Linked DNA regions of Ruficoccus amylovorans. The protein of the gene in region 2 interacts with the protein of the main gene of each other region in a pairwise test. Links are inferred from orthologs where the notes say so. Each region holds a gene or a part of one and is shown on either strand. Other genes may lie near its edges. The genes, in order: menB and rfaD.

Region 1 (9,384 bases), on a different replicon or contig from region 2:
AACGCGCACATTAATCAGGCATGCGCTGGTGGCAACTTTGCCGCGGGCTTGTTCCCGTCCTTCTCTTTACCCTGTGTGCGAGTGAACTCGCGGCCCAGGCGTCGTTTCGCGACGGCGGGCTGGTCATCCCCCTGCAACCGCCCAAGGAGGACATCAACCCCGCCCTCGATGTGAGCGACATGGCCGCCGTGCGCGCGCTCACCCCCGGCGCGGCCCACCCGGCGATCTCGCCCGAGATGCTGGAGCGTTTCGGAGAGTACATCACCGACCTGGCCGAAGATTACGGCCTGCCGGGCATGGCCCTGGCCATCGTGCAGGACGGGCAAGTCGTCCTCCAGCAAGTCGTCGGCTACGCCAACCTCAAGACCGGCGAACGCCTGACCGAGCGCACGCGCTTCAACGCCGGGCCCGCCAGCCAGGCGCTTACCTCCCTGCTCGCCGCGAGCCTGGAGAGCCCGTCCTTTACCTACGACAAGCCCGCCCAAAAGCTCTGGCCGCGCTTCCGCATGAGCGCACGCGAGCTTTCCGGCGAAGTCACCATCCGCCAGCTCCTGACCATGACGGCGGGCATCCCCGACTACACCGACGACATCCTCGACCCGGCCTGGGCCCGCCCCGAGGACGTGATGGCCGTCATCGCGCAGGCCCCCGTCAGCGCCAACCCCGGCCAGCGCTTCAGCCGCAGCCTGGTCAGCATCGCCGCCGCCGGTTACCTGCTGCCCCGCTCCGCCGGCAAGGACAGCGAATTTTACAAGGACTACATCGAGACCGTGCAGGATAAGATTTTCGGCCCGGTCGGGATGGAGGACGCGACCTTTTCCCTGGCCGAAGCCCAGGCCTCCGGCCAGATGGCCAGCGCCCACCAGTACGCCGACCGGGGCCGCTACGACCCGACCGGCTTCTGGCAGCCCGAGCAGAACGCCTTTGCCCCCGCCATCGGCCTCAAGGCCAGCCTGCGCGACATGACCCGCTGGCTTATCACCGAGCTGAATATGGGCCTCACTCCCGACGGCCAGCGGATCGCCGACACCGTCAGTGTGCGCGAACGCTGGCAACCCGCCCGCACCGAGGACAGCCGCAACTTCGGCATGGGCTGGAGCCGCCGCTACTACCGCAACGTCGAAATCATCGGCACCGAGGGCAGCTACGACCGCCACAGCGTGGCTATGGCACTCTTCCCCGGCTACCGCACGGGTTTCGTCGCCCTCATCAACACCGACAGCCCCGACGCCCAGAAAGTCCTCTCCGAGCTGCCCCTGGGCATTGCCGAGATGCTCAAGTCCACCGAAAACAAGGCCCGGCAGTAATTCGTCACCGGAAGGGGCAGGAGCCTTCCGGTTTCCGTAAAGGGTACCGTTGGCTGTAGGCGGTACCCGGCCACAACCCCGCCCCGGCAATCGGATCAAAGGCCGAGCGTTTGATTGACCTTTGGCCGGAAATCTGCTTAATTGGATCGCTTGAATCCATTCCGGTCATGACCGTCGAAATCCTTAAAAGCAAAATCCTCCGGGCAGAAGTCACCGAAGCCGAAGCGGACTATGAAGGCAGCCTCGCCATTGACGGGGCGCTCATGAAGCGCATCGGCCTACTGCCCTACGAAAAAATCCTCGTCGGCAACATCACCAACGGCGAACGACTCGAAACCTACGCCATTGAGGCCCCCGAGGGCTCCGGCACTTTCGCCCTGAACGGTGCCGCCGCCCACCGCGGCAAGCCCGGCGACCTGTTGGTCATCATGAACTTCGCGCACATGCCCTACGAGGAAGCCAGGAGCTGGAAGCCACGCGTCATCGTCATGGCCGACCATAACCGGACGATCATCAAGGAGCGCAGCCCCGAGGGCGAAACCGGCGAGCCCTTCCGTGTGGCCGCCTGCGAAACCGCATCTTAAGGCGGTTCTGGCCCCCGCGAGGGGCATTCCTATCTTTTGTGCGTCTGCAAACTCTGTTGACGGCAGCGCGGATTCTGTTTCCCTGAACTCTTTTCCATGAGCTATAAACTCTTCATTCCCGGTCCGATCCAGGTGTCGGAAAAAACCTATCGCGCGATGACGACACCTGTCATCGGCCACCGAAGCAAGGACTTCGTGGAGCTGTTTCAGGCCATCCAGCCCTCCCTCCAGAAGCTCCTCTACACGCAGGACCCGGTTTACCTGAGCACCAGCAGCGCCTGGGGCGTGATGGAAGGCTCGCTGCGCAACGTGGTCAAAAAGAAGGTCCTCAACTGCTGCTCGGGCGCGTTCTCGGACAAGTGGTACGACGTTTCCCTCCGCTGCGGCCTCCAGGCCAAGGAGCTCAAATACGAATGGGGCACCCCCATCGACCCGGAGGACATCCGCAAGGAGCTTTCCACCGGGGAGTACGACGCCATCACCATCATTCACAACGAAACCTCGACCGGCACCATGAACCCGCTGGAGGAAATCGCCGCCGTGCTGCGCGAGTTCCCCGAGGTCATTGCCATCGTGGACACGGTCAGTTCCTTCTCGGCCCTCAAGATCGATAAGGACGCCCTCGGCCTCGACATCATCCTGACCGGCTCGCAGAAGGCCCTCGCCCTGCCGCCCGGCCTCGCCCTGCTCTCCGTCTCGGAAAAGGCCCTCAAGCGCGCCGAGACCGTCGAAAACCGCGGCTACTACTTTGACTTCATCGAGTTCCAGAAGAACTACGAGAAGGGCATGACCCCGAGCACGCCGGTCATTCCGCTCATCTACGCGCTCAAGAGCAAGCTGGAAGACATCTTCGAGGAAGGGCTGGAAAACCGCTACGCCCGCCACCTGCGCCTCAACAACCTCGTGCGCGAGTGGGTCAGCAAAAACGGCATGGAACTGCTCCCGGCCCCCGAGTACGGCTCGGTCACGCTCAACTGTATCAAGAACCTGCGCGAAATCGACCTGCCCAAGCTCAACGAAGCCCTCAAGAGCCGCTACAACTGCGTCATCGACGGCGGCTACGGCAAGCTCAAGGGCAAAGCCTTCCGCATCTCCAACATGGGCGACGAAACCGACGAGACCATGGCCGAGCTGCTCAGCGCGCTCGACAGCCTGCTCCCCGAATTCGCCGCCAAGTAGAGACATCCTTTTAACAGGAAGGACGGGAAGAGCCGGGAAGCATGCACGAAAAGTTTGAAAGAGCCGACAAGTTGACGAAAACCGTCATCGATTCGGCCTTTCGAGTGCATCGCCATTTCGGACCGGGGCTGCTTGAATCCATCTATCAGAAGGCCTTCTCGCGCGATTTGGCGCTGGAAGGCCTGATGGTTGAGGCGGAGCTGTGTATCCCCATCGAATATCGCGGAGAAGTGTTCAATGAACACATACGGGCAGATATTTTTGTTGAGCAATCCCTGCTGGTAGAACTGAAAGTAGTCGAAGCGGTTCGCCCCGAGCATATCGCTCAAACACTGAGCTACATGAAGCTTCTGAATGCTCCGGTCGGCCTGATTTTCAACTTCTACGAATCCGAATTTCGAAAAGGAATTCGCAGGTTAACCTTGAAAGGAGCGGATAAATAGCCCTTTCTCCGTTCTTCCCGACCTTCCTGTTAAAATTTTCATGAAAACCCTTGTCATCGCGGAAAAACCCAGCGTCGCCGGCGACCTCGCACGCGTCCTTGGCCGCATCCCCCGTAAAGGCGACCACTACGAAAACGACGAGTACATCATCGACTCGGCCGTTGGCCACCTTGTGGAGCTTATCATGCCCGAGGACATCAGCCCGGACTACAAACGCTGGACGCTGAAGACCCTCCCCATCGTGCCGAAGACCTTCAAGCTCCGGCCCATCGACAAGACCAAGAAGAAGTTCCAGGAGCTGAAAAAGCACATCGCCCGCGACGACGTCGGCATGATCATCAACGCCTGTGACGCCGGACGCGAGGGCGAGCTGATCTTTACCTACATCATGGAACTGGCCAAGGGCGACAAAAAGGACATCCGCCGCCTGTGGATGTCCTCCATGACCCCGCAGGCCATCCGCGACGCCTTCTCCAACCTGCGCTCCTCCGAGGAGATGCAGCCCCTGCAGGACGCCGCCCGCTCCCGCTCCGAGGCCGACTGGCTCATCGGCATCAACGGCACCCGCGGCGCCACCGTCCAGTTCGGTCGCCGCGGCGGCACCGCCGCCACCGTGGGCCGCGTCCAGACCCCCACCCTCACGCTCGTCTATGAACGCGAGTGCGAAATCCGCAATTTCAAGGCCCGCGACTACTGGCGCATCCTCGGCAACTTCAACATCACCGCCGGCGCCTACGACGGGGTTTACCAGAAGCCTGACTTCAAGAAGGCCGACGACGAGCACGACCGCGCCGACCGCCTCTGGGACAAGGAGCAGGCCGAGCGCATCCTGCTCGAAGCCCTCGCCGCCGGGCCCGAGGCCGCCGTCACCGAGGAGAAAAAGCGCACCCGTCAGGCTTCCCCGCGTCTTTACGACCTGACCACGCTCCAGCGCGAGGCCAACAGCCGCTTCGGCTTCCCCGCCGGGATGACGCTCAACATCGCCCAGGCCCTCTACGAGAAGCACAAGATGATCACCTACCCGCGTACCGACTCGCGGGCGCTTCCCGAGGACTACGGCCACACCGTGCGCGACACCCTGGCCAGCCTGCCCGAGCCCTACGCCATCCACGCCGAAAAGGTCCTGGCCAACGACTGGGTCGTCACCGGCAACAAGCGTATCTTTAATAACAAGCAGGTCAGCGATCACTTCGCCATCATCCCGACCAACACCTCCCCGAAAAAACTTCAGGAGCGCGAGCAGAAGATCTATGACATGATCACTCGGCGCTTCATGGCGGTGTTCTTCCCCCCGGCCGAGTACGACGTGACCACCCGCATGAGCGAGCTCGGCGGGCACGCCTTCAAGACCGAAGGCAAGGTCCTCGCCGTCGCCGGTTGGCTCGAAGCCTACGGCAAGGGCAGCGGCCAGGGCGGCGAAGACACCCTGCCGGCCCTTTCCCCCGAAGACGGTTCACCGGCCAAGGCCCGCCTCGCGCAGGCCGAACTCCAGGCCGACCAGACCCGCCCCCCGCCCCGCTACACGGAAGCCACTCTCCTGGCCGCCATGGAAGGCGCGGGCAAGTTCGTCGAGGACGAGGAACTGCGCGAAGCCCTCAAGGAACGCGGCCTGGGCACTCCGGCCACCCGCGCCGCGACCATCGACCACCTGGTCAAGGAGCGCTACATCGAGCGTGAAGGCCGCGACCTGGCCCCGACCCACAAGGCCGAGGATCTGGTCAAATTCCTGCGCACCTTTAAGATCGACGCCCTCACCCGCCCCGAGCTTACCGGCGAGTGGGAGCACCGCCTCCGTCAGATCGAGGAGGGCACGCTCTCCCGCGATGAGTTCATGAAGGGCATCGCCTCCATGACCGAGGAGATGATCAACAACCTCAACGCCCCGCCCCCGGCCAAGGAGACGCACCTGATCTCCCCTCTGGACAAAACCCCCCTGCTCGAAGACCACCGCGCGTGGTTCTCGCAGGAGTCGGTTGATGTGCGTGGGCGCGCCATCCCGAAGGTTTCCGTCAACAAGGTCATCGGCAACCGCAAGCTCGACCCCGACGAGGTGGAAGTCCTCTTGGACAAGGGTGAGATCGGCCCGCTCGACGGCTTCAAGTCCCGCATGGGCAAAGCCTTTTCCGCCGTGCTCAAGCTGGCCGAAAAGGACAACGGCTCCCTCCGCGTAGAGCTGGACTTCGGCGACAACGGCAACGGCCCCGGCGACGAGGACATCGACCTGTCGCAGTTCCCCGTCGTGGGCACCTCCCCCGTGGACAACACTCCCGTGCACGAGACGCCCAACGCCTACATCTCCGAGGGCAAAGACGCCAAGGGTCGCGCCACCTTCCGCATGAGCCGCAACATGCTCGGCAAGGCTCTCCCCGCCGAGCAGATCAAAAAGCTCCTGACCAACCGCAAGACGGACCTCATCCAGGGCTTCCGCTCGAACCGCACCAAGCGCCTTTTCGACGCCTTCCTCATCCTCCAGGACGACGGCGGCATCAAGTTCGAGTTCCCGCCCCGCCCCGCCAAGAAAGCGGCGAAAAAAGCCGCCAAGGACGCCCCCTCGGAAGCCCCCAAGGAAAGCTGAGCCATGCTGAAAATCCCTCCCGGCGATTTCCTCGGCGCGATCTTCGACTGCGACGGCACGCTGGCCGACAGCATGCCCGTGCACTACCGCGCCTGGGTCGAGGCGTTCAAGGCCCATCACGCCAAGTTCGACTTCACCTGGGAGATTTTCTACTCCATGGCCGGGACCGGGCTGGAGGATTCCGTCGTGCAGCTTAACCAGCGCTTTAACGACACCCTCGACCCCGCTGCCGCCGTCCGCAGCCAGATGGAGATCCTCGACCGGCTGCACCACGAGGTCACGCCCATCGTGGAGGTGGTCGAAATCGCCCGGCACTACGCCCAGGCGGGCAAAAAAGTTTCCGTCTCCAGCGGCGGCACCTACCGCCACGTCCACGAGACGCTGCGCCAGATCGGCGTGCACGACCTGTTCCCGGTCATCATCACCCGCGAGGACTACGCCCGCAGCAAGCCCGCTCCGGACTGTTTCCTGCTCGCCGCCGAACGCATGGGCGTTCCCCCGTCCGCCTGCCTCGTCTTCGAAGACAGCCACCTCGGCATCGCCGCCGCCGACGCCGCCGGCATGGCCTCCGTCTATGTCGAGCCCGAGACCTACTCCAGAGGCTCGGGAATATAAGAGCTGGTCACAAAGAGCACAAAGAAGACACGAAGCTCACAAAGGCAGGGCTGGCGGTGGGGCCAACGTTATTTCTATTTACGCTTGGTATTTGCCGCTGCGCGATCGGCGCAAATCCTTCGGCGTGAAATAGCTCCCCCGACAAAGCCTACCACACACGCCAACCACCCCGGCCATAATGGAGGCCTGCTGCTCTCACAAATGTAATAAACCAATGCGTGAAGATAGCGCCTGCCTCCGTCTTCAACTTTGATATGCCATTGCTCATCGAGAATTTCCGCCACATCCGCCTCTGTCAGCTTACCCTGGACAACTTTCGACTGTATCCAGCCAGCCAGTTTGTACTCAAAATAACTGACACTAGATGAAGCATTGGACTCGACATTGAGAGGCAACACATAGGCAAAAAATAACCAAATCACTCCAAGAAAAAGGAGTAAAACTGAGAGCGCCTCGTTCAGTGATGTGCGAAACTTCATACCCCTCAAAATCCTCCCAATAACAGTATATATCATTTCCCGTTTATAACTGCAATAATCCCGAGACTAGGCTTTTACCGGATCACCCAGTTTTGATGCTTGCCTCAGCGATTCCCTACCTCACGGCAGCCACGGGAACTTCCGGAAGTCGGGAGCACGCTTCTCGACGTAGGCGCGGCGGCCTTCGTCGCCCTGCTCGGTCAGGTAATAGAGCAGCGTGGCGTTGCCCGCCAGCTCCTGCAGGCCCTGCTGGCCGTCCACATCGGCATTGAACGCGCTCTTGAGCAGGCGGATGGCGAGCGGGCTGTGCTGCATGATTTCGCGTGCCCACTTGACGCCCTCTTCCTGGAGTTGCCCAACCGGCACGACCTCGTTGACCAGGCCCATGTCGAGCGCCTGCTGCGCGTTGTACTGGCGGCAGAGGTACCAGATTTCGCGAGCCTTTTTCTGACCAACGATACGGGCGAGGTAGCTGGAGCCAAACCCGCCGTCGAAACTACCCACGCGCGGTCCGGTCTGCCCGAAGACGGCATTGTCGGCGGCAATGGTCAGGTCGCAGACCACGTGCAGCACGTGCCCGCCGCCGATCGCGTAGCCCGCCACCAGCGCGATCACAACCTTCGGCATGGAGCGGATGAGCTTCTGCAGGTCGAGCACGTTCAGGCGCGGCACGCCATCCTTGCCCTGATAGCCGCCCGCCTGATGGCCGCGAATCTTCTGGTCGCCCCCGGCGCAAAAGGCGTACTTGCCGTCGGTCTGAGGATTGGCCCCGGTCAGCAGAACCACGCCGACACTCGGGTCTTCGCGTGCATCGGTGAAGGCCGCGATCATCTCGGCCACCGTGTCGGGGGTAAAGGCGTTGCGCCGATGCGGACGGTTGATCGTCACGCGGGCGATACCCTCGCCCTCCAGCTTTTCGTAAACGATTTCTTCAAACTCCCTGACTTTGGTCCAATTCATAACAGAAGGTCGTTGTGTATTCAATTTTAATGACAAAATAAAGCGGCCACATGCGCGAGCAGACTAACTCTGCGCCGAGGAATTTCCGCCCGCTGGCTTATCCTCACCGGATTGGCTCTGTGGCGACGCACTCGCCCCCGAGGAAGGCTTCCTGCGGCGTCGCGGACGAGCAGATTTCTTTTTTACCGCAGCAGTCTGCGGCTCACTGCGATCGTCCACCCCGGAACGCGGTGCATGCGCAGGGCTCGAAGCAGACGTTGAATCTGGAACAGTTGCAGAACGGACAGGAGGCGCGTCAACAGTGCGGGCGGCCACCTCTCCCTCCGCGTCGGATTTTTTCCCCCGAGAGCGGCGGCGGGTTGATTTCTTTTTCGGCGCAGAATCGGACACGTCAGTCGGCTTGGCGGCGGGTTTTGAGTCGGCGGGCTTCGTCTCCCCTCCGAGCAGCGCCTTGCGCAGCGGCACATCGTCGGCGGAATCCGTCACCACCTCGATGATACGGACGCCCTCGCGGGGAAGTTTGCTGACCAACCGGTCCAACTCGGACCAATCCTTCGGCTTCACGTACTCGACACCGTGCGCGGCGGCGAGCTTTTCAAAATCCACCCGTTGCGGCGTAGCGAAAAATTCCTCAAAGGGGGGATCAAACTTCGCGATGGCGAGGTTCTCAAAAATCCGCCCGCCCCCGTTGTTGACGAGGATCACAGTCAGGCTACCGCGCAGGCGCGGGGCGCTCAGCAGACCGTTGCTGTCGTGGAGGAATGCGAGGTCCCCCGTAAGCAAAACCGCGGACCGCCCGCCGTGGGCGAGGCCGAGCGCGGTCGAGAGCGTGCCGTCGATGCCGTTCGCGCCGCGGTTGGCGCAAACGGCGTAGCCGCGTTCCGAGGGCTGCCAGAACATCTCCGCATCGCGCACCGGCATGCTTGCGGCGATGAATACCGGCGTCTTTTCCGGCAAGCGTCGAGAGAGCAGCCAGGGAATTTTTCCCTCAAAGAATGTTTCGCAGCCGCGTAGTTCTTTTTGGATACGCTCTGAGCAAGTCCCATCGGCCTTGAGCCACGCCTCGGCGTAGCGGCTCATCGGGGCCACGTGCATGTCGAGCTCATCGGTAAAGACATCGTCGCCGAGTCGCAGGTGTGTGGCGCGGGTGTGCAGGCTGTCGAGGTTGCGGTACGAGCCGTCGATGACGAGCGTCTCGGCTTCTGTATCCGCCAGCCAACTACGCAGAAGCTTGCTCGTGGG
Region 2 (9,292 bases):
ATCAGGCAAAAGCCAATCCCGGTGCTCCAGCGGCCACTCATCATGTCGCTGGCCAGAGACATAAGGGCGCGGGCGTTGGCCCCGGCGGGAACCTCAAAGCTGGTCGGCGGCGGCAGTCCCCGGTCCTGCGGGATGCCTTGGCCGTAGCCGGGGCGGGCCGACGGGGTATCCACGATGGGCGGAAGGTCGCCGAGGGTTTGAGCGGCGGGAAACTTCTCGGCCAGGGGGGTCCGGGAGGCGGGTTGCCATTCGTTCATCCCGGCCCGCCACACGAGGGTGTCGGCGGTGACGATGCCCTGCTCGATCAGGCGTTCGATTTCGGACGGCGAAACCGGGCCGTGCTGGCGGTTGTAGATGGCGTAGTACCACATGGCGGCGTGGGGAGGGTCAGGGGTTAATCAACTTGAGGAAAGCGTCTTCGTCGATGATCTCGACGCCGAGCTTGCGGGCTTTTTCCAGCTTACTGCCGGCGGATTCCCCGGCCAGCACATAGTCGGTTTTTTTACTCACGCTGGAGCTGGTTTTGCCCCCGGCTTTTTCGATCCGGGCCGTGGCCTCGTCGCGGCTCAGGGTGGGCAGGGTGCCGGTGAGGACGACGGTCTTGCCGGTGAGCGGTGTTTCGGTCCCGGCCTCGGCGGGCGGCTCCTCTTCTATGCGCAGGCCGTGCGCGATGAGGCGGTTGACCAGGTCGAGTTGGGCCTCGTCCTCGAAAAACGTGCGGATGCTCGCGGCCACGATGCCGCCGATGCCGTCCACCTCCTCCAGCTCCTCGGCGCTGGCCCGCATGATGGCAGGTAGCCCGTGGAAGTGTGCCACGAGGTCCTTGGCCGACTGCGCCCCGACGTTGGGGATGCCCAGGGCGTGAACGAGCCGCCAAACTTCCTTGTCGCGGCTGGCGGCGATGGCGGCGACGAGGTTTTCGGAGGACTTTTGGGCGAACTTCTCCAGCGGGAGCAGTTCCTCGACCGTGAGGGTGTAGAGGTCGGCGGGGTCGCGGACGAGCCCCTGCGTAACCAGTTGGTCAACGACGGCTTCGCCCAGGTTTTCGATGTCGAGACAGGGCTTGCTGGCGAAGTGCTTGAGCTTGCGGCGGATGAGCGCGGGGTCGTCCCGGCCCTTGAGCCGCCAGAAGGCCTGGCCGGGTACGCGTTCGGCGTCGATGCCCTTTTCCTGGAGGAAGGCGGCGAAGTCGAAAGGCTGGCTGTCGGCAGGGCGCTTGTCGGTGACGACACGCAGAACCTGCGGGATGATTTCCCCGGCCTTCTGCACGACGACGGTGTCGCCGGGGCGGATGTCCTTGCGGGCGATTTCGTCCTCGTTGTGGAGAGTGGCGCGGGAGACGGTCGTTCCGGCGAGCTGGACGGGGCTCAGGTAAGCCACCGGGGTGACGGCCCCGGTGCGGCCGATTTGCACGTCGATTTTTTCCAGCAGGGTTTCGGCCTGCTCGGCGGCGAACTTGTAGGCGATGGCCCAGCGGGGGGATTTGGCGGTGGCTCCGGCCTCGGCCTGGAGCGCGAAGTCGTCGAGCTTGATGACCGCGCCGTCGGTCTCGTAGGTGAACTCATGCCGGAGTGTATCCAGTTTTTCGATACAGGCCCAAGCCTCGTCAATGCCTTCGGCGGTCCAGTACCTTTCCAGCGTGGGCAAGCCCCAGCCCCTGACCGCCTGGTGGAACTCGCTCTGTTTGCCGAAGCGGCGCGGCTGGCAGAAGCCCAGCCCGTAGAGGACGATCTCCAGCCGTCGCCCGCCGACGCCGGCCAGTTGCTTGACCGTGCCGGCGGTGAGATTGCGCGGGTTGGCGAAGAGGGGGAGTTGCTTTTCCTCGCGTTCGGTGTTGATGCGCTGGAACTCGGTCAGGGTCATGTAAAGCTCGCCGCGAATCTCGACGATCTCGGGCCATTGATCGCCCGCGAGCCGGTCGGGAAGTGCGGGGACGCCCTCGCGGACGTTGGCGGTGATGTCGTCGCCCTCAACGCCGTTGCCGCGCGTGACGGCGCGCACGAGGCGGCCCTGCTCATAGGTCAGGCAGACGGCCACGCCGTCGATCTTCGGCTCGACCACGTAGCCCAGCTCGCGGTCGGGGAAAATGCGCCGCAGGCGTGCGTCGAATTCGCGTAGTTCGCTCTCGTTGTAAGTGTTGTCAAGCGACATCATGCGCTCGCGGTGCTTGACCTTGGCAAAGCCCTCGGTGCGGTCGTCACCGACGTGGCGAGTGGGGGAGGTGTCGGTGGACAGCTCGGGGAACTCGGCTTCGAGCGCGGCCAGTTCGCGCTTGAGCGCGTCGTATTCCTGATCCTCGATTTCGAGGGTGCCTTGGCGGTAGTAGAGCTCGTCGTGGCGGGCGAGTGTGTCGCGCAGTTCGCGGATGCGGCGGGTGGCCTCGGACTTGTCCATCATACAGTCACGAGCATGGGAAGCGCGGCGGGCGGAGCAAGCTAAGAGCGCAGGGGCTCGGTGAGTGGCCCGGGCGCGGAGCGGGGAATGGGTCGCCATTCGAGGACGCGCCGGTAAAGCCCCCAATAGCGGTAGACGAAAGTCGCGACGAATGCCCCGACGGCGTCGGCCAGCAAGTCCCAGCCGTCCATCGTACGGTTGGGGTTCATGCCCTGATGCAGTTCATCGGAAAGACCGAAGGCGATGGTCAGGCCGACAGCCCAAGCCATTTTTCGATGAGGAGCCATCCCGTCGGGAAGCGCACGGAAAACCGCGGTAGCGAGCAGCCCGAAGACCAGAATGTGAGCGAGCTTGTCGATCTGAATAATGCCGGGGACGATCTCGGGTGGCACGCTGCCGCCGGAAAGCAGAGAGATACTGGCCACCAATGCGATGACGAGGAGCCAGCGCAGGAAAAAGGGTTGCTGCCGTGGAGTTTTCACGCTCATTTCTTTTTCTTACGATTTGTTTTTCATGGCAATGTTCCTTCAGCCTGGCTCGCGGTGTTGCGCCTCGGAGAATTTCTTCCGGCCCGCTGGTTTGGCAGATCGCCTGATTGTCGTCCTCGCCCTGATGCTGTCGGGGGTTGCGTTGCTGGCCTCGTGCATGTCTGGCAATGAGCAGGCGCGTAGGGTCGTCGAGATTGAGGCGGCATTTATGGGCGATCAGTGGCTGGTCCGGCCTGCCGGGGCGACGGGGGCGCGAGGATGGGAAACGATTGGCGACTTTTTCGATCAGGACGCGGACGAGGTGGCGGCGGTGGTGACTTTCCGCAAAAAAATCAGTGATGAAAACCGGCTGAAGCTCGAAGACGAATTGGCAATCTACGGGGTTCGAGTTGAAGAGGTGATCATGCCGCGGTCCATGCGGGTGCCTGACGGGTCGGATGCGCTGACGGAGAACCCCGTCATCGTCCGCAAGTGAGCGGTCGGCGTCCGGGCTGGGGGGCAAAAACCTCTCGCCCCACGTATTGTCCGGTTGGTCAACTGCCTTTGCCCACCCGGTTGAGCGCGTTGCTGAGGGCGCGGGCGAGATTCTCGATCAGGAAGGGCTTTTGGACGATTTCGGTCACGCCGAATTCCTTCAGGCGGGCCTCGGTGCCGGAGTCGTTGAAGGCGGTGACGAGGATAAATGGCAGGCCGGGTCGCACGGCGTAAAGCTGCTCCGCCAACTCGGGACCGGACATTTCTGGCATCTTCGAGTCCGAGAGCACGAGGTCGAAGTAATCCGGGTGGCGCTTCACCATGTCAAGCGCCTCGGAGCCATTTTCAGCCACGCTGACACGGTAGCCGAGCGTGTGCAGGATGTCCATGCCCAGCCCGCGCATGATCGGCTCGTCGTCCACCAGCAGGATGGCTTTTTTCTCCTGCGGATAATCCTCGGGAGTGGGCATGGGGGCCTCGGGGACGGGTGTCTCGAGCGAGCGCGGCAGCTCGATGGAGAAAGTGGTCTCGATGTCCGGCTGGCTGGTGGCCTGGATCTCGCCGCCGCAATCCTGTACGATTTTCTGGACGACGGCCAGGCCCAGCCCGGTGCCCATGCCCAGTTCCTTGGTCGTAAAATAGGGGTCGAAAATGCGCGGCAGGATGTCGGACGAAATACCGGGGCCACTGTCGCTGACTTTCAGGAGGGCTTTTTGCCGGGCCGCGTCGCAACCGAGGCTGATGCAAAGCCGTCCACCCTTGTCCCCGAGGGCCTGGAGGCCGTTCTGGCAAAGGTTCATGACCAGTTGCTGCATCTGGCTGGCGTTGGCCTTGACGCAGACCGGCTTGGGTGGCAGCTCCACCGTGAGCGTGACTGCCGGGCTGACAAAGCCCTCCAGCAGCCGTTCGACGTGGGCGATGGTTTCGCGCAGGTCGAGCACCTTGTGGGGGATGTTGTCGTGGCGGCTGTAGGCGGAGATCTGTTCGACCAGCTCGTGGGCGCTGCGGGAGGCGAGCATGACGTTGGCCAGTGCCTTGCGGGCGAGGTTCTCGTTCTTGAACTCGCGCAGGGCCAGCTCGGTGTTGCCCTGGACCCCGGCGAGGAGGTTTTTCAGATCGTGGGCGATACCGCGGGCGAGCTTGCCCAGGGTGAGCAGCTTTTCCTCGTTGATCGGTTCGGACGCTTGCGGGTCCTGATGGCTGGCGGGATCGCTCATGGAGAAGTCTGTCCGCGCTCAGGCAATGCCGGGGTCGAGCCGCTTGTCGCCGGAAAGGTAATTTTTGACGTAGTCGGTGACGGCCTCGGCCAACGGCCACTGCGTGCCGCCATAGCCGGAGTCGAGCAGCCGGGCGGTGTCGGCCTGCGTGAAGTACTGGTACTTCGGGCGCAGGGTCTCGGGCATGTCGATGAAGTCGATCTGCACGGGCAGGTCGAGGGCTTCAAAGATCGGCGTGACAAGGGTTTTCCAGGTGTTGGCCTGGCCTGAGCCGAGGTTGTAGAGGCCGCCAGCCTTGGCCGTTTCGGCCAGGTGGATCGTCATCTCAACGGCGTCCTTGACGTAAAGGAAGTCGCGCATCTGCTCCCCGTCGGCGTAGTCGGGGTGGTAGCTTTTGAAGAGGCCGACGCGCCCGGTCTCCAGGATCTGGGCGTAGGCCTTGTGGACGACGCTGCGCATGTCACCCTTGTGGTCTTCGTTCGGGCCGAAGACATTAAAATACTTCAGGCCGACGATCTGGTCGAGGAAGCCGTGGCGCTGCGCGTAGAGGTCGAACATGTGCTTGGAGTAGCCGTACATGTTGAGCGGGCGCAGGCGGGAGAGGTCGGGATCCTTGTCGTCCATGCCCTCGGCCCCGTCCCCGTAGGTGGCGGCGCTGGAGGCGTAAACGAAGCGGCAGCCGTTGTGGAGGGCCCACTCGGCCATGACCTTGGTGTAGTCGTAGTTGTTGTGGACGAGGTAGCGGCAGTCGCGCTCGGTGGTGGCGGAGCAGGCACCGAGGTGGAAAATCGTCCGGATGTCGTCGAAGTCCTCCAACTCGTCGATGAGGTCGTCGGCCTCAACATAGTCGGCGTAGCGGAGGGGGACGAGGTTCTTGAACTTCTCGTCCTCGCCGAGGAAATCGCTGATGATAATGTTGTCGAGGCCGCGGCGGTTGAGCGCCCAGACCAGCCCGCTGCCGATGAAGCCGGCGCCGCCGGTGACGAGGATACGTCCTTTTTCGAGAGAACTCATAATAGATTGGAGAAAAACTAAAGCTGGGAAAGTTCGACCGAGCGGTCCCTGGCCGCGGTCAGGGCCTCGGTCACGATGGCGCGCAGTTTGTTCCCCTGAAAAGATTCCAACGCGGCCTGGGTGGTGCCGCCGGGGGAGGTGACGTGCTTGCGCAGGGTTTCGGGGTCTTCGGTCGAAGCATCCATGAGCAGGGCCGAGCCGAGCACGGTCTGCTTGGCCAACACGGCGGCGGTCGCGCGCTCCAGGCCGAGGGCGACACCGGCCTCCTCCATCGCCTTGGTGAACTCGAAAACATAGGCCGGGCCGGAGCCGCTGAGCGCGGTCACGGCGTCGAGCTGGCTTTCGGGCAGGGCGACGGTGAGTCCGAGCGCTCCGAGGATGCCCTCCACGGCGGTCTTGTCCGCGTCCGAGAGGATGTGGCTGGAGGCAAAAGCGGTCGCGCCCGCGCCGATCTGGCCGGGGGTGTTGGGCATGGCGCGCACGAGGTTGCGCACCTGCGGGAATTTCTTCCCGAGCCGCTCCAGGGTGGTGCCCGCGAGGATGGAAAGGACGAGCTTGCCGCCGGTGAGCGCGGTCAGCCCCTCGTCGAGGGCGCTGAACTGCTGCGGCTTGCAGGCGAGGACCATGATGTCCGCCTCCGGGAGGAGGGAGGCCAGGTCGCGGGAAAAGCCGATGCCGGTTGTTTTCGCCAGTTCGGGGCCGGTGTCGTCGTCGCCGCAGGTGCAGGCGATGTCATCGGGCCGGTAGAGCTGTTTGCGGATGAGGCCGGAGACGATGGCCGAAGCCATTCTGCCGGCACCGAGGAAAACCACTTTTGCCATAAAATTGTTAGCCGATGGACTGTCCGGCCAGTTGGCCGGAAATCGTCTGGATGATCGGGTAGCTGAGCACGGCGCAGGTGCCGCCGCCCGGGCGCTCTTGCAGGTCGAGGTCACCGCGCAGGTTGCGGATGGCGTGGCGGGCCATGGTCAGCCCGAGGCCGCGCCCGACCGAAGTCTTGCTGGTGATGAAGGGCTCGAAAACCGTGTCGCGGATATTCGCCGGGATGCCCGTGCCGTCGTCGTTGACCTTGATCAGCAGGCGCTGGCTGTCGTTGACGTCGAGCAGCTCGGTTTCGAGCCAGACTTCGCGGTTTTCGTTGGGCTCGTTTTTCGGGTAAGCCTCCCAGGCGTTGATGAGCAGCTTGCCGATAATGCTCTCGATGACCTCGGCGTTGGTGTCCACGCAGAAATCTTCGGGCAGGTCGTTGGAAATGGTAACCACGGTATCCACCCCGTACTCCTCCTTGAAGCGCGTGATGCTGGCCTCAAGCAGGTCCTGGAGGTTGAGCGGGACGAGGGCGACGCGCTCGTTGGTGGCGATGGTGCTCAACTGCCGGATGATGTTGACCATTCGGCTGATGGCCTGATCCATCAGGGTGACGCTGCGCTGGACCATGTCCGGGCTGTCGAAGCCGTTCTTGAGCAGGTCGAGGTAGCCGACGACGACGCCGAGCAGGTTGTTCAGGTTGTGGGCGATGCCCTGGGTGATGGCTCCGATGGCGGCGGTCTTGCGCGAGTCGGCCAGGCGCATCTGCAGGTCCATGTTGGCGCGGAAAATCTCCTGCAGGCGCAGTTGGGTCTTTACGCGGGCGAGGGTCTCGTCGAGGTCGATGGGCTTGGTGATGTAGTCCACGCCTCCGGCGCTGAGCCCTTCCAGCTTGCCCTCCTTGGAGGACTTGGCGGTGATGAAAATGATGGGAATAGCCTTGGTGTCCTCGTTTTCCTTCAGGCGCTGGCAAGCCTCGATGCCGTCCATCTCGGGCATCATGACGTCGAGCAGGATCAGGTCGGGGGCACCGGTCTTGACCGCTTCGAGGCACTCCAGCCCGTTGTAGGCGGTCTGTACGGCGTAGCCTTCGCGTTCGAGCTTGCGCTGGAGCAGCTTGATGTTGATGGGCTGGTCGTCGACAACGAGTATTTTAGCGGGCTTCACAGCGCTTGGTGGGTTCGGGTTCGTCGATTATGATGAGCGTGTTCAGGCGGTCAGCGCAAACCCATTTTTGCGTTAATCCGGGGGGCTTCCCGCGGCTGCGGTGGCTTTTTTCGCCTTGGTGCGTGGGGTGCTGGCGGTTGGCGGCTTACTCCGCGACCACCACTGTGCGGCAGATGAAGTCGTGCCCGGCCCGGCGACGGCGGTTGAAGAAGGGGACGAAGTAGTTGATCCACCACAGCATGGGCAGCGGGATGGGGAAGAGCAGGGCGAGGGTCTTGACCGCGCCGCGCAGCACGGACTCGAAGAAATGCGCGGGCTGGCCGCTCTCGGCCTTGACCGTGCGCAGGCCGAAGGTGCGCTTGCCCAGAGTCGATCCCTTGAACAGCGCCTCCACCAGCCCGAAGTAGATCCAGAAGATGAGCATGGCCTTTTCCCAGGCGTAGGCGAGCATGGCGACCATCGGGCTGTCGGCGGTGGGCTGGGGGACGGGCGGCGGCTCCTCGCCGTTGAGCTGGGCTTCCTCGACGGAGGCGGCGTAGCCGTCGATAGTTGCGATGAACTCCTGCATCCCCTCGTAGTGGTACTGAGGCAGCAGGACCTTTACCAGCAGGAACAGGGTGAAGAAAAACACCAGCACGAAGTCCATCAGGAAGGCCAGCATCCGCACACCCATGCCTGCCAGCCGCGGCTGAGGCAGCAGCGGAGGCAGGGAAGAGCCTCTGGGCAATCCGGGCGGGGTCGGGTCGGGCATCTGGGCCGGTTGCTAGGACTGGCTCAGCTTGAAAGCCTTGAGCGTGTTCTTCATCAGCATGGCCACGGTCATGGGGCCGACCCCGCCGGGGACCGGTGTGATGGCGCTGCACATGGGCGCGACGGCTTCGAAATCCACGTCACCCACCAGGCGGTAACCGCTCTTGCGGCTGGCGTCTTCCACGCGGTTGATACCCACGTCGATCACGACCGCGCCTTCCTTGATCATGTCGGCGGTGATGAACTTCGCCCGCCCGATGGCCGCGACAACGATGTCGGCCTGCGAGACGATAGCGGGCAGGTTCTGGGTGCGCGAGTGGCAGACGGTGACGGTGGCGTCCCCGAACTCGGCCTTCATCATGAGCAGGAGCGAGACGGGCTTGCCCACGATGAGGCTGCGCCCGACCACGGCGACGTTTTTACCCTTGGTCTGGACGCCGGAGCGCTTGAGCAGTTCGATAATGCCCGCCGGGGTACAGGCCACGAAGGCGCTCGGGTCTTCCTGGCAGAGCTTGCCGATGTTGGCGGCGTTGAAGCCGTCCACGTCCTTGAGCGGGGAGACGCGGTTAAAGACTTCGCGCTCGTTCATGTGCGCGGGCAGGGGGGCCTGCACGAGGATGCCGTGCACGCCGGGGTCGGCGTTCAACTCGTCGATGATGAGGAAAAGCTCCTCCTGGGTGGTGCTTTCGGGCAGCACGCACAGGCGGCTTTCGATGCCGACTTCGGCGGCGATGCGCTGCTTTTTGTTCACGTAGGAGACCGAAGCCGGGTCTTCGCCCACGCGGATAAAGGTGACGCAGGGTTGCCCCATGAGGGAGGCGACTTCGGCGGCCACGTCGGCCTGCACCTGCTTTGAGATCGCGTTACCGTCAATCAATTCCATTCCCCCGACAGAAAAGCTCACGCCGCCACTTGGCAATGCCGGATTTTAAGGGGCAACGCCTCTTCTTGTCCCGTGCGGCACGCACTGCGGGGTTTGGG

Evidence for each region.
Region 1: the proteins of rfaD (region 2) and menB interact in binary tests that used the Escherichia coli proteins (3 or more experiments, as listed by UniProt). The link is inferred for Ruficoccus amylovorans from one-to-one orthologs.

Annotation. Positions count from the first base shown.
Region 1 is NZ_JACHVB010000025.1:103,905-113,288, forward strand. The notes cover bases 6,223-9,155. They hold menB (1,4-dihydroxy-2-naphthoyl-CoA synthase), read right to left. Parts: upstream 8,143-9,155; coding sequence 7,303-8,142; downstream 6,223-7,302. Other genes in these bases: H5P28_RS10005 (HAD family hydrolase), read left to right, coding at 6,223-6,703; H5P28_RS10010 (hypothetical protein), read right to left, coding at 6,778-7,182; menD (2-succinyl-5-enolpyruvyl-6-hydroxy-3-cyclohexene-1-carboxylic-acid synthase), read right to left, coding at 8,206-9,155. Also shown: H5P28_RS09980 (serine hydrolase domain-containing protein), read left to right, coding at 21-1,307; panD (aspartate 1-decarboxylase), read left to right, coding at 1,475-1,891; H5P28_RS09990 (pyridoxal-phosphate-dependent aminotransferase family protein), read left to right, coding at 1,988-3,070; H5P28_RS09995 (GxxExxY protein), read left to right, coding at 3,112-3,513; H5P28_RS10000 (DNA topoisomerase III), read left to right, coding at 3,554-6,088; more of H5P28_RS10005, read left to right, coding at 6,092-6,222; more of menD, read right to left, coding at 9,156-9,384. UniProt on the Escherichia coli protein: Converts o-succinylbenzoyl-CoA (OSB-CoA) to 1,4-dihydroxy-2-naphthoyl-CoA (DHNA-CoA).
Region 2 is NZ_JACHVB010000064.1:69,489-78,780, forward strand. The notes cover bases 3,590-6,430. They hold rfaD (ADP-glyceromanno-heptose 6-epimerase), read right to left. Parts: upstream 5,588-6,430; coding sequence 4,592-5,587; downstream 3,590-4,591. Other genes in these bases: H5P28_RS18970 (hybrid sensor histidine kinase/response regulator), read right to left, coding at 3,590-4,573; proC (pyrroline-5-carboxylate reductase), read right to left, coding at 5,605-6,408; H5P28_RS20065 (response regulator), read right to left, coding at 6,416-6,430. Also shown: H5P28_RS18950 (DUF975 family protein), read right to left, coding at 1-371; NAD-dependent DNA ligase LigA, read right to left, coding at 388-2,397; H5P28_RS18960 (VanZ family protein), read right to left, coding at 2,436-2,882; H5P28_RS18965 (hypothetical protein), read left to right, coding at 2,908-3,357; more of H5P28_RS18970, read right to left, coding at 3,416-3,589; more of H5P28_RS20065, read right to left, coding at 6,431-7,561; H5P28_RS18990 (RDD family protein), read right to left, coding at 7,707-8,312; H5P28_RS18995 (bifunctional 5,10-methylenetetrahydrofolate dehydrogenase/5,10-methenyltetrahydrofolate cyclohydrolase), read right to left, coding at 8,325-9,194. UniProt on the Escherichia coli protein: Catalyzes the interconversion between ADP-D-glycero-beta-D-manno-heptose and ADP-L-glycero-beta-D-manno-heptose via an epimerization at carbon 6 of the heptose.